DNA from 3 places in the Streptomyces sp. NPDC020747 genome. Region 1 is predicted to be linked to each of the others. Evidence: riboswitches for the same ligand, from Rfam matches in the RefSeq annotation. Region 1 holds a riboswitch; each other region holds the start of a gene.
What was found. Region 1 has a riboswitch for cobalamin ahead of ACH4YP_RS21580 (ABC transporter substrate-binding protein). Riboswitches for the same ligand answer to the same signal wherever they lie in the genome.

Region 2: it holds a riboswitch for cobalamin, as region 1 does, so the genes downstream of both, ACH4YP_RS28350 (CbtB-domain containing protein) here and ACH4YP_RS21580 (ABC transporter substrate-binding protein) in region 1, are expected to answer to the same signal.
Region 3: it holds a riboswitch for cobalamin, as region 1 does, so the genes downstream of both, metE (5-methyltetrahydropteroyltriglutamate--homocysteine S-methyltransferase) here and ACH4YP_RS21580 (ABC transporter substrate-binding protein) in region 1, are expected to answer to the same signal.

What each region holds. Positions count from the first base shown of each region.
Region 1 covers NZ_JBIRTJ010000008.1:25,237-28,501, forward strand. Annotated here, with positions in the region: gene ACH4YP_RS21575 (TIGR03767 family metallophosphoesterase) at 1-1,070, opposite strand, end outside; cobalamin riboswitch at 1,299-1,486, shown strand; gene ACH4YP_RS21580 (ABC transporter substrate-binding protein) at 1,553-2,587, shown strand; gene ACH4YP_RS21585 (FecCD family ABC transporter permease) at 2,584-3,265, shown strand, end outside.
Region 2 covers NZ_JBIRTJ010000011.1:281,055-284,319, reverse strand. Annotated here, with positions in the region: gene ACH4YP_RS28365 (right-handed parallel beta-helix repeat-containing protein) at 1-282, opposite strand, end outside; gene ACH4YP_RS28360 (ferredoxin) at 522-914, shown strand; gene ACH4YP_RS28355 (histidine phosphatase family protein) at 1,101-1,733, opposite strand; cobalamin riboswitch at 1,864-2,006, shown strand; gene ACH4YP_RS28350 (CbtB-domain containing protein) at 2,042-2,266, shown strand; gene ACH4YP_RS28345 (CbtA family protein) at 2,296-3,066, shown strand; gene ACH4YP_RS28340 (acyl-CoA dehydrogenase family protein) at 3,238-3,265, shown strand, end outside.
Region 3 covers NZ_JBIRTJ010000004.1:4,844-8,108, forward strand. Annotated here, with positions in the region: gene scpA (methylmalonyl-CoA mutase) at 1-341, shown strand, start outside; gene meaB (methylmalonyl Co-A mutase-associated GTPase MeaB) at 347-1,333, shown strand; cobalamin riboswitch at 1,442-1,666, shown strand; gene metE (5-methyltetrahydropteroyltriglutamate--homocysteine S-methyltransferase) at 1,830-3,265, shown strand, end outside.

The sequences.
Region 1 (3,265 bases):
GCCGAGAGCACCTCGCTCTTGGGGTCGTCGCCGGAGTTCAGCGCCTTCGCGTAGGCGGCCGCGTCCGTGGCCGGGACCGACAGCAGTTTGCGGGAGCCGACGGCGAAGTCGCCCAGCGCGGGCGACAGACAGCCGCCGGGTATGTCGTCGTGGTTGCCGACCGTGGAGTACCAGGGGATGCCGAGCCCCGGGCTGGTCACGGGCCGGATCGCCGCGTCGAGGAAGCCGGGGATGCGGGGCAGCCCGCGCCGCTTGTCCAGGTCGCGCAGGGCCGCGTCGTCCGGGTGCCAGAAGAGCGGCAGGCCGGAGTTCTGGACGCCCTCGTACACCGACGGATCCCCGGTGTTGGGAGTGATCCGGCCGCCGCTCATCAGCGTGAGGAACCACTCCAGTTCGACCGCGGAGTTGTTGTCGACGTTGTCGCCCGTCGTCATCACGAACCCGGGCGCGAGGCCGGTGTGCGGGCCCTGGCCGAGCGCGTTCACCTGCTCCACGAGCGCGACCGCCCCCGCCACCGTCAGCGCCTCCTGGGCCCGCCACGCGGCGGGCCCGCGCGACCGCAGGAACTCGGTGCGCAGCGGGTTCTGCACGTCGGTGAGGTGCAGGTCGGTGAACTGCACGAAGCACGCGAGCGGTGTGCGCCGGTCCTGGCGGCCGGTGGCGGCAGGCGCGAGTTCTCCGCGTACGACCATGGGCCAGCCGGGGCCCGATACGAGCCGTCGGTAGGTGTCGGCGTGCGCGCGGCCGCCGAGGCGGGCCGTCGTCTCCAGGGTGGTCGCCGCGTACGGGGCCGCGCGGCGCGGCGGCCGTCGGATGGCGAGTGGCGGGTGTGGGGCGGCCCTCCCGGCGGCGGGCTGCACGGAGGGGGCCGGGCGCTGCCGCGGGAAGACGGCCGCCACTCCTCCGGTGGCTCCCGCGGCGACGGCACCGGACGCGACGGCACCGGACGCGAGCAGAAAGTGACGACGGTTGATCGAGGATGCGGACGGGGGTGGGGACGGTGGCGGGGACGTGGGTGTGGACGAGGGCGGGGGAGCGGATGCGGTCCCCGCCGTTTCGGTCCCGGTCATGGGGCGGCCCTCCGTGCCTCCGAGAGACTGACTGAGCGGAACCACTCATTCAGGCCGCGGGGGCCGGGGCGTGGGCAGGGGTGTGGCGCAGCCGTGAACACCGCCGGAACAGGCGGGACGGCCGATGGGGCCCCGTACTGCCGGTCTGCCCACGGGTCCGAGCGCAGGTCCGCCCGCCAGTGGGCCCGCAGGTCCGCAGGTCCGCCCACCGGGCCGCGACACCCGCCGTGATAGCTTGCCAAGGCCAGTCGAACCCATGTACGTGGGTCAGGGAATCCGGTGGGAATCCGGAGCTGACGCGCAGCGGTGAGGGTGACGGGCGGGGCATCGGCCACTGGACCGGAACGACGGTCCGGGAAGGCGCCTCGTCCGGGTGACCCCGAGTCCGAAGACCTGCTGGCGGCCTCCGCGGTCACGCGCCGACGGGGGAGCACCGTACGACCGGGCTCCGCGTTCGAGCCCTCGACGCCTGAGGAACTCCCGTGCCCGTCGCACGTCTTGCCCGTCCCGCTGCCCTCGCCCTGTCCGGGGCCCTCCTGCTGACCGGCTGCGGTTCGGGAGACTCGGGGGACTCGTCGTCCGACACGGACTCCGGGGCCGCCGTCACCCTCGACAACTGCGGACAGACCGTACGCGTCGAGTCCCCGCCCCGGCGGGCCGTCTCCCTCAACCAGGGCACCACCGAGATCATGCTCTCGCTCGGCCTCGCCGACCGCATGGCCGGCACCGCCACCTGGACCGACCCGGTGATGAAGGGCCTGGAGAAGGCGAACGCGAAGGTGAAGCGGATCGCCGACAACAACCCCTCCTTCGAACGGGTCCTGGACGCCGACCCCGACTTCGTCGCCGCCTCGTTCGTGTCGACGCTCGGCAAGGGCGGAGTGGCCACCCGGGAGCAGTTCGAGAAGCTCGGCGTGCCCACCTACGTCTCGCCCTCCGACTGCGTCGGCAAGGACAACGCCTCGGGCGGCGACGGAGCGCGGAAGAAGGCCCTCGGTATCGACGCCATCTACGGCGAAGTGCGCGACCTGGCCGAGGTGTTCGGCGTCGAGAAGCGCGGCGAGCGACTCGTCGCCGACCTCAAGCAGCGCACGAAGAAGGCCACTTCGGGGATCGACGCATCCGATGTCACTCTCCTGTACTGGTTCGCCAACTCCGACTCGCCCTACATGGCGGGCTGTTGCGGCGCGCCCGGTGTCATCACCCGGACCCTCGGCGCGAAGAACGTCTTCGACGACACGCACGAGGAGTGGCCCCAGATCAACTGGGAGACCGTCGCCGACCGCGACCCCGACGTGCTCGTCATCGGCGACCTCACGCGCAAGTCGCAGACCGCCGAGTCCGCGAAGAAGAAGATCGAGTTCCTGGAGTCCGACCCGGTCACCAAGAACATGACCGCCGTCAAGAAGAAGCGCTACGTCCTGCTCAGCGGGCAGGCGATGAACCCGACCATCCGCACGATCGAGGGCGTCGAGCAAGTCGCCGCCGCCCTGCGGGAGTTCGGGCTCGCCGGGTGACACGGCCGCGCCTGGGACTGCTCATCGCCGCGGGCGTCGCCCTGCTCCTCCTGTCCGTCGCCGTCGCGATCACCATCGGTCCCGCGGACATCCGGGTCGGCGACGTCTGGTCCGTGGTCGCGTCCCATCTCGGCTGGGGCAGCTCGGAGTTGACCCCGATCCGGGAGGGGATCGTCTGGGAGCTGCGGCTGCCGCGTACCCTCCTGGCGGCCGTGTGCGGGGCTGGACTCGCCGTGTGCGGCGCCGTGATGCAGTCCCTGCTGCGCAACCCGCTCGCCGACCCGTTCGTCCTCGGGGTGTCCTCGGGCGCCTCGACCGGCGCCGTGATCGTGGTCGTCCTGGGGGTCGGCGGGGGCCTGGTCTCGGTCTCCGCGGGCGCGTTCCTCGGCGCGGTGCTGTCGTTCGGGCTCGTCCTGCTGCTCAGCCACACGCTGGGCGGGGCGACGGACCGGGTGGTGCTGAGCGGGGTCGCCGCGATGCAGCTCTTCTCCGCGCTCACCTCCTTCGTCGTGATGACCGCCGCCGACGCCGAGACCACCCGCGGGGTGCTGTTCTGGCTGCTCGGTTCGCTGAGCGGGGTCGGCTGGACCGACGTCTGGGTGTGCTTCGCGGTCCTCGCGGTGACACTGCTGGTGTGCCTCGGGTACGCGAGGACGCTCGACGCGTTCGCCTTCGGCC
Region 2 (3,265 bases), on a different contig from region 1:
GCGCTCGCCCTGGTAGGCGCCGAGGGAGATCGGCTGCGACGCCGTGCCCGAGGTGGTGATCGTGATGTTGTCGGTCAGGGCGTAAGTACCGCCCCGTACGAGGATGGTGTCGCCCGCCTTCGCCCTGTCGACGGCTTTCTGGACGGTCCGCAGCGGTTGGTCGAGGGTGCCGGCGGCGGCGTCGTTCCCGTTGACGGCCACGACGATGGTCGACGCCGCGGCTGCCGGGGTCGGTAGCACCGTCGTCGCCAACACGGCACCCAGTGCTGTCCCGGTGAGCATGTCCGCGATGCGCACGAGGCCTCCTTGTCTGCCGATCCGAAGGTTGTCGCGGGTCAGTGGTCGCCCACACCGGGTTGGTTGCCGGGGTGTGCGCACCCGCCACGAACGGATCGATATACCGAACGTGGTTCGGTAAACCGGTCAGAACGTAGAGTCTGGCCGTGAGCACGTCAATAACTTCGACACGCTCAGCCACTTCTGGCTCCGCGGCCCGGTGTGAAGGCGGGTTTGGCGTGGCGATGTCCGGCTACCCGAACCGCGTGTCATTGACAGAGCAGCAGGAACTCGTTCGTTTCCTCGAGGACCGGTTCGCCTGTGCGCAGGCATGTAGCGAGTGCGCACGGGTCTGCGCCCTGCGCGCGAGCCTCGCCGAACTCGACGGCCCCGACGATCAGCAGGAGTTGAGGCGCAAGGGCATCCTCTGCGCGGAGGTCTGCGACGCGACCTGCCGCGCCCTCGCCGAGCAGACCACGCAGGCCGAGGCCGGGATGCGCGCCCAGGTGGAGTGGTGCCGTGCCGTCTGCCTGGAGACCGCCCATGCCTTCGACCGGAGCCCCGGCGCCGAGAAGGGCGCCGAGACCTGCCGCGACTGCGCGCGTGCCTGCACGGAGTTTCTCGCCGTCCTGAGGTGAGGTTCCGTGCAGCGAGGCCCCGTGCGGTGCGGTGACGTACGGAGGTGACGTGTCCGGCGGAGGTGACGTTTCCGGTCGGGTGTCGGGTGTCGGGTGTCGGGTGCCGGGTGCAGTGTTGCGGGGGAGGGCGCCACGCCCCGAGGTGCCGTGTCGCGAGGGGCCGTTCAGTTGGGCGCCCGCCTGACCTCACTCCCTGGGCTCTCCGAGCGCCCGTCCGACCCGTACGTTCCAACGCCCGGCCCGCCCGCTGAACTCCGTCGCGGCCAACGGCGGCACGTCGACGCGCCAGAACGCCGACTCCGGGGCCCCGAGTGCCCGCACCACCCCGGCCCGTACGATCTCCGGCTCGACGACGGCGATGATCCGGACGGAGCCTGGTCCTGAACCCTCGGCCGAGCCTGAGCCCGAAGCCCCGGAACTCGGATCCGCCACCGTCTCCAGCCACTTCGCCACGCGCTCGCACAGCCCGGCCACCGACTCGCCGCCGTGCGGTGCGGACGACGGGTCCGCCAGCCAGCGCCCCACGGCTTCCGGTTCGTCGGTGCTCACCTCGGCGAGGGTCGCCCCGCGCCAGCGGCCCACGTCCAGACCGGCCAGGTCGGGCTCGGTGACGGCGAGGGCGTCGAGCCCGAGGGCCGCCGCCGTCTCCCGGCAGCGAACGGTGGGTGAGACCAGGACCCGGTCGGCGGCCGGCAGCGAGCCCGCGGCCGCCCCGGCGAGCCGCAGCCCGGCCGGGTCGACGGGGCATCCGTCTTCGAAACGCGCCTCCCGCAACGCCGCGCTCATCACTGGTGAGATCAACATCACTCGGCTGGTCATCGGCCCGCCCTCGCGTTCCACACGTGCTCAACACCCCTGCCCGTACCGGGAATTGGGGTCGTGACCAGGGCACCGGCGCACCCCCGGCATTCCGTGCGCCCTTGGCCGCGACTCCGCTTCGCGGTACCTTCTCGTCGATATTGACGACGGTACGACGGAAGCCGGTGGGAATCCGGCACGGTCGCGCCACTGTAAGCCCCGCGCAACCGCCTCCCAGCAGGGGAGGCGGAGGTCGAGCAAGTCAGACCCGTGGCCGTCGTCCTGTGCACCACCGAGATGGGACGCGAGTTCCCCCAGGAGGTCCTGCCATGGCGCAGTCCGCCGTCGCCCAGCCGACCGTAACCACCCCCGACGTACCCGCAAAGCTGCCGATCGGCGCGATCGCCCCCTGGGCGGTCTTCCTCGGCATCCTGATGCTGGTGCTCCTCTACTTCGTCGGCGCCGAACAGGGCGCCACCTCCCTGGTCTCCGGCGAAGGCGTGCACGAGTGGGTGCACGACGCCCGCCACCTGCTCGGCTTCCCCTGCCACTGACGGCGACAAAGAACCGACAGGACAACTCGATGAACTCCGTCACCGTCAGAAATCTCCTGGTGCGCGGCATGCTCGCGGGTCTTGCCGCGGGCGTGCTCGCCCTGGTCGTCGCCTACTTCCTGGGCGAACCCCGGGTGGACCAGGCCATCGCGTTCGAGGAGGCCCACGCCCACGAACACGGCGGCGAGGAACTCGTCTCCCGTGCCATGCAGTCCACCGGTGGTCTGTCCACCGGCGTCCTCGTCTACGGGGTCGCGTTCGGCGGCATAGCCGCCCTCGCGTACTGCTTCGCCCTCGGCAGGATCGGCCGCTTCGGGCCGCGAGCCAGCGCCCTGCTGCTGGCCGCCGCCGGTCTGGTCGCGGTCTACCTGGTGCCGTTCCTCAAGTACCCGGCGAACCCGCCCGCCGTCGGCGACCCCGACACCCTCAACCAGCGCACCGCGCTGTTCCTCCTGATGATCGTGCTCAGCGTGCTGCTGGCCGTCGCCGCGGTGATCCTCGGCAAACGCCTCGCACCGCGCCTGGGCAACTGGAACGCCACCCTCGCGGCGGGCGCGTCCTTCGTCCTGGCCGTCGGCCTGGCGTACGCGTTCCTGCCGTCCTTCAACGAGGCGCCGGCGGGCTTCCCGGCCACCCTGCTGTGGCAGTACCGACTGGCGACCCTGGCCATCCAGGTGACCCTGTGGACCGCGTACGGCCTGGTCTTCGGGCTGCTCGCGGAGCGCGTGCTGGCTCCCGAACCGGCCGTGGCCGAGGGCGAGAAGGCGGCCGAAGGGCGGGCAACTCCGGTCGCGCACTGACCCGTTCACACACCGAAGGGCCCCTGGAGCACATCCTGGGGCCCTTCGGTGTGTGCGTGCGTGGCAGTCGCGTACGTCGTCGGCATTCCCAATTTCTGGAACACGTTCTACGGTGTGCGCCGTCAGGTCCGGGTGGCCGAACGAGCGGGCCAGTGGGAGCCAGGAGGCGCCGTGCATCTCGAATACACGCCGGAGCAGG
Region 3 (3,265 bases), on a different contig from region 1:
CGACCGCCTTCGCCGACCTCGGCTTCGATGTCGATGTCGGCCCGCTGTTCCAGACGCCGGGCGAGGTGGCCCGCCAGGCCGTCGAGGCGGACGTGCACATCGTCGGGGTGTCCTCGCTGGCCGCCGGGCACCTGACCCTCGTACCGGCGCTCAGGGAGTCGCTCGCGGAGGAGGGGCGCGAGGACATCATGGTCGTGGTCGGCGGGGTGATTCCGCCGCAGGACGTGCCCACGCTGATCGAGATGGGCGCGGCGGCCGTCTTCCCGCCCGGGACGGTGATCCCGGACGCGGCGTACGACCTGGTCGAGCGCCTGGCCACCGACCTCGGCCACGAACTCTGAGCCCCATGGCGATCGACCTCGACACCTATGTGAAGGGCGTGCTCGACGGGAAGCGGGCGCTGGTGGCGCGGGCCATCACACTCGTCGAGTCGACGAGGCCCCAACACCGGGCGATGGCGCAGGAGTTGCTGACCGAGCTGCTGCCGCACAGCGGGAAGGCGCGGCGGATCGGCATCAGCGGTGTGCCGGGCGTGGGCAAGTCGACGTTCATCGACGCGTTCGGGACGCTGCTCACCTCGCTCGGGTACCGGGTCGCGGTGCTCGCCGTCGACCCGTCGTCGACCCGGACGGGCGGGTCCATCCTGGGCGACAAGACGCGTATGGAACGCCTGGCAGTCGATCCGGCGGCCTTCATCCGGCCCTCCCCCACCGCGGGCACGCTCGGCGGAGTCGCGAAGGCGACCCGGGAGTCGATCGTGGTGATGGAGGCGGCCGGTTACGACGTCGTACTCGTGGAGACGGTCGGCGTCGGCCAGTCCGAGACCGCGGTCGCGAACATGGTCGACTCCTTCCTGCTCCTCACCCTCGCCCGCACCGGGGACCAGTTGCAGGGCATCAAGAAGGGTGTCCTGGAGCTGGCCGACGTGATCGCCGTCAACAAGGCGGACGGGCCGCACGAGCGCGATGCCCGGGGCGCGGCAAGGGAGTTGGCGGGCGCGCTGCGGCTGATGCATCCCGCCGACGCCGCCTGGACGCCACCGGTGCTGAGTTGCAGCGCCCGTGAGTCGACCGGCCTGGACACGGTCTGGGAGCGCCTCGAACAGCACCGTACGCTCCTCGACTCCGCGGGCCGCCTCGCCGCCAAACGCCGTGACCAGCAGGTCGACTGGACCTGGACGATGGTGCGCGACGAGCTTCTGGGCCGACTGCACGCCGACCCTGCCGTACGCGCCCTCGCGCCGGACCTCGAACGGCAGGTACGAGAGGGCGAGTTGACGGCGACACTGGCGGCCGAACGAATCCTGAGGGCATTCGGACCCCGGCCGGACTGAGCCGCCTCAGGGGCGCGGGGCTGTACCGATTTGCGGCTCCGCCGCGGGGCGCGATCAGCCGCCACCGGCCGGCATCTAAAAAATCGACGCGTCCGACCCCCAACCCTTAGGCTGGCCCGCGTAGCTGGTTCGCCCCGTCCGCCAGGCGGGATGCGTCGCAAGAGGGAACCCGGTGGGAATCCGGGACTGCCCCGCAGCGGTGAGCGGGAACGACCGCCGTCATACGCACTGGGCCCCATGAAGCGGGGCTTGGGAAGCGACGGCCAGTAGGTGTCCTCCGTACGGAGGGTGTGCCCGCGAGTCCGAAGACCTGCCAACTGCCCGCGCGCAAACCACTTGTGCGCGGACACCCCGGTGACCTCGTGGGCAGGTCGGCGTACATGTCCGGCGGACGATCGCGCCTTGCCGCGCGAGATGCTTCCGCCGGGTTCGTCACCCCCTTCGCGCTCACGTCCGTCCCGGGATCTCAGGGAGACATCTCGCGAAGGAGAGTTCCGTGACATCGAAGTCCGCAGCCGCGGCGGCACGGGCCACCGTGTACGGCTACCCCCGTCAGGGCAGGGGCCGGGAACTGAAGAAGGCGATCGAGGGGTACTGGAAGGTCCGCGTCGACGCCGACGCCCTCCGGGCCACCGCCGCCGAACTGCGCCGCGCCAACTGGCGGCAGCTGGCCGAGGCCGGCATCCACGAAGTGCCCACCGGCGACTTCTCGTACTACGACCATGTCCTGGACACCAGCGTCATGGTCGGCGCGATCCCCGCCCGCCACCGCGCCGCGGTCGAGGCCGACGCGCTCGACGGCTACTTCGCGATGGCCCGCGGCACCCAGGACGTGGCGCCGCTGGAGATGACGAAGTGGTTCGACACCAACTACCACTATCTGGTCCCGGAGTTGGGCCCGGACACCGTCTTCACGGCCGACTCCGCCAAGCAGGTCGCCGAGCTCCGCGAAGCCCTCGCGCTCGGCCTCACCGCCCGGCCGGTCCTCGTCGGCCCCGTCACCTATCTCCTGCTCGCCAAGCCCGCACCCGGTGTGGCCGCCGACTTCGACCCGCTGACCCTGCTCGACCGGCTGCTGCCCGTGTACGCCGAGGTCCTCTCCGACCTGCGGGCGGCGGGCGCGGAGTGGGTGCAGCTCGACGAACCGGCCCTGGTCCAGGACCGTACGCCCGCCGAACTCAACGCCGCCACCCGCGCCTACCGCGATCTCGGCGCGCTCACCGACCGTCCGAAGCTGCTGGTCGCCTCCTACTTCGACCGGCTCGGCGACGCGCTGCCGGTGCTGGCCAAGGCGCCGGTGGAGGGCCTCGCCCTCGACTTCACCGAGGCGGCAGCCGCCAACCTCGACGCGCTCGCCGCCGTGGGCGGACTGCCCGGCAAGCGCCTGATCGCGGGCGTGGTCAACGGCCGCAACATCTGGGTCAACGACCTGTCGGCGTCGCTCGCCACGCTCGGCACCCTGCTCGGGCTGGCCGACCGGGTCGACGTGGCCGCGTCCTGCTCACTGCTCCACGTGCCGCTCGACGCCACCGCCGAACGGGACATCGAGCCGCAGATCCTGCGCTGGCTCGCCTTCGCCCGGCAGAAGACGGCCGAGACCGTCACCCTCGCCAAGGGTCTCGCCCAGGGCACGGGTTCGATCACCGGCGAACTCGCCGCCAACCGGGCCGCCCTGGCCTCCCGCGCGAACTCGCCCATCACCCGCGACCCCGCTGTGCGCGCGCGGGTCGGTGCGGTCACGGACGCCGACGCCCGCCGCTCCCAGCCGTACGGCGAACGCACCGCCGCCCAGCGCGCCCACCTCGGCCTGCCGCTGCTGCCGACCACCACCATCGGCTCCTTCCCGCAGACCGCCGAACTGCGCGTCGCCCGCGCCGACCTGCGCGCCCGGCGCATCGACACGGCCGGCTACGAGGAGCGCATCAGGGCCGA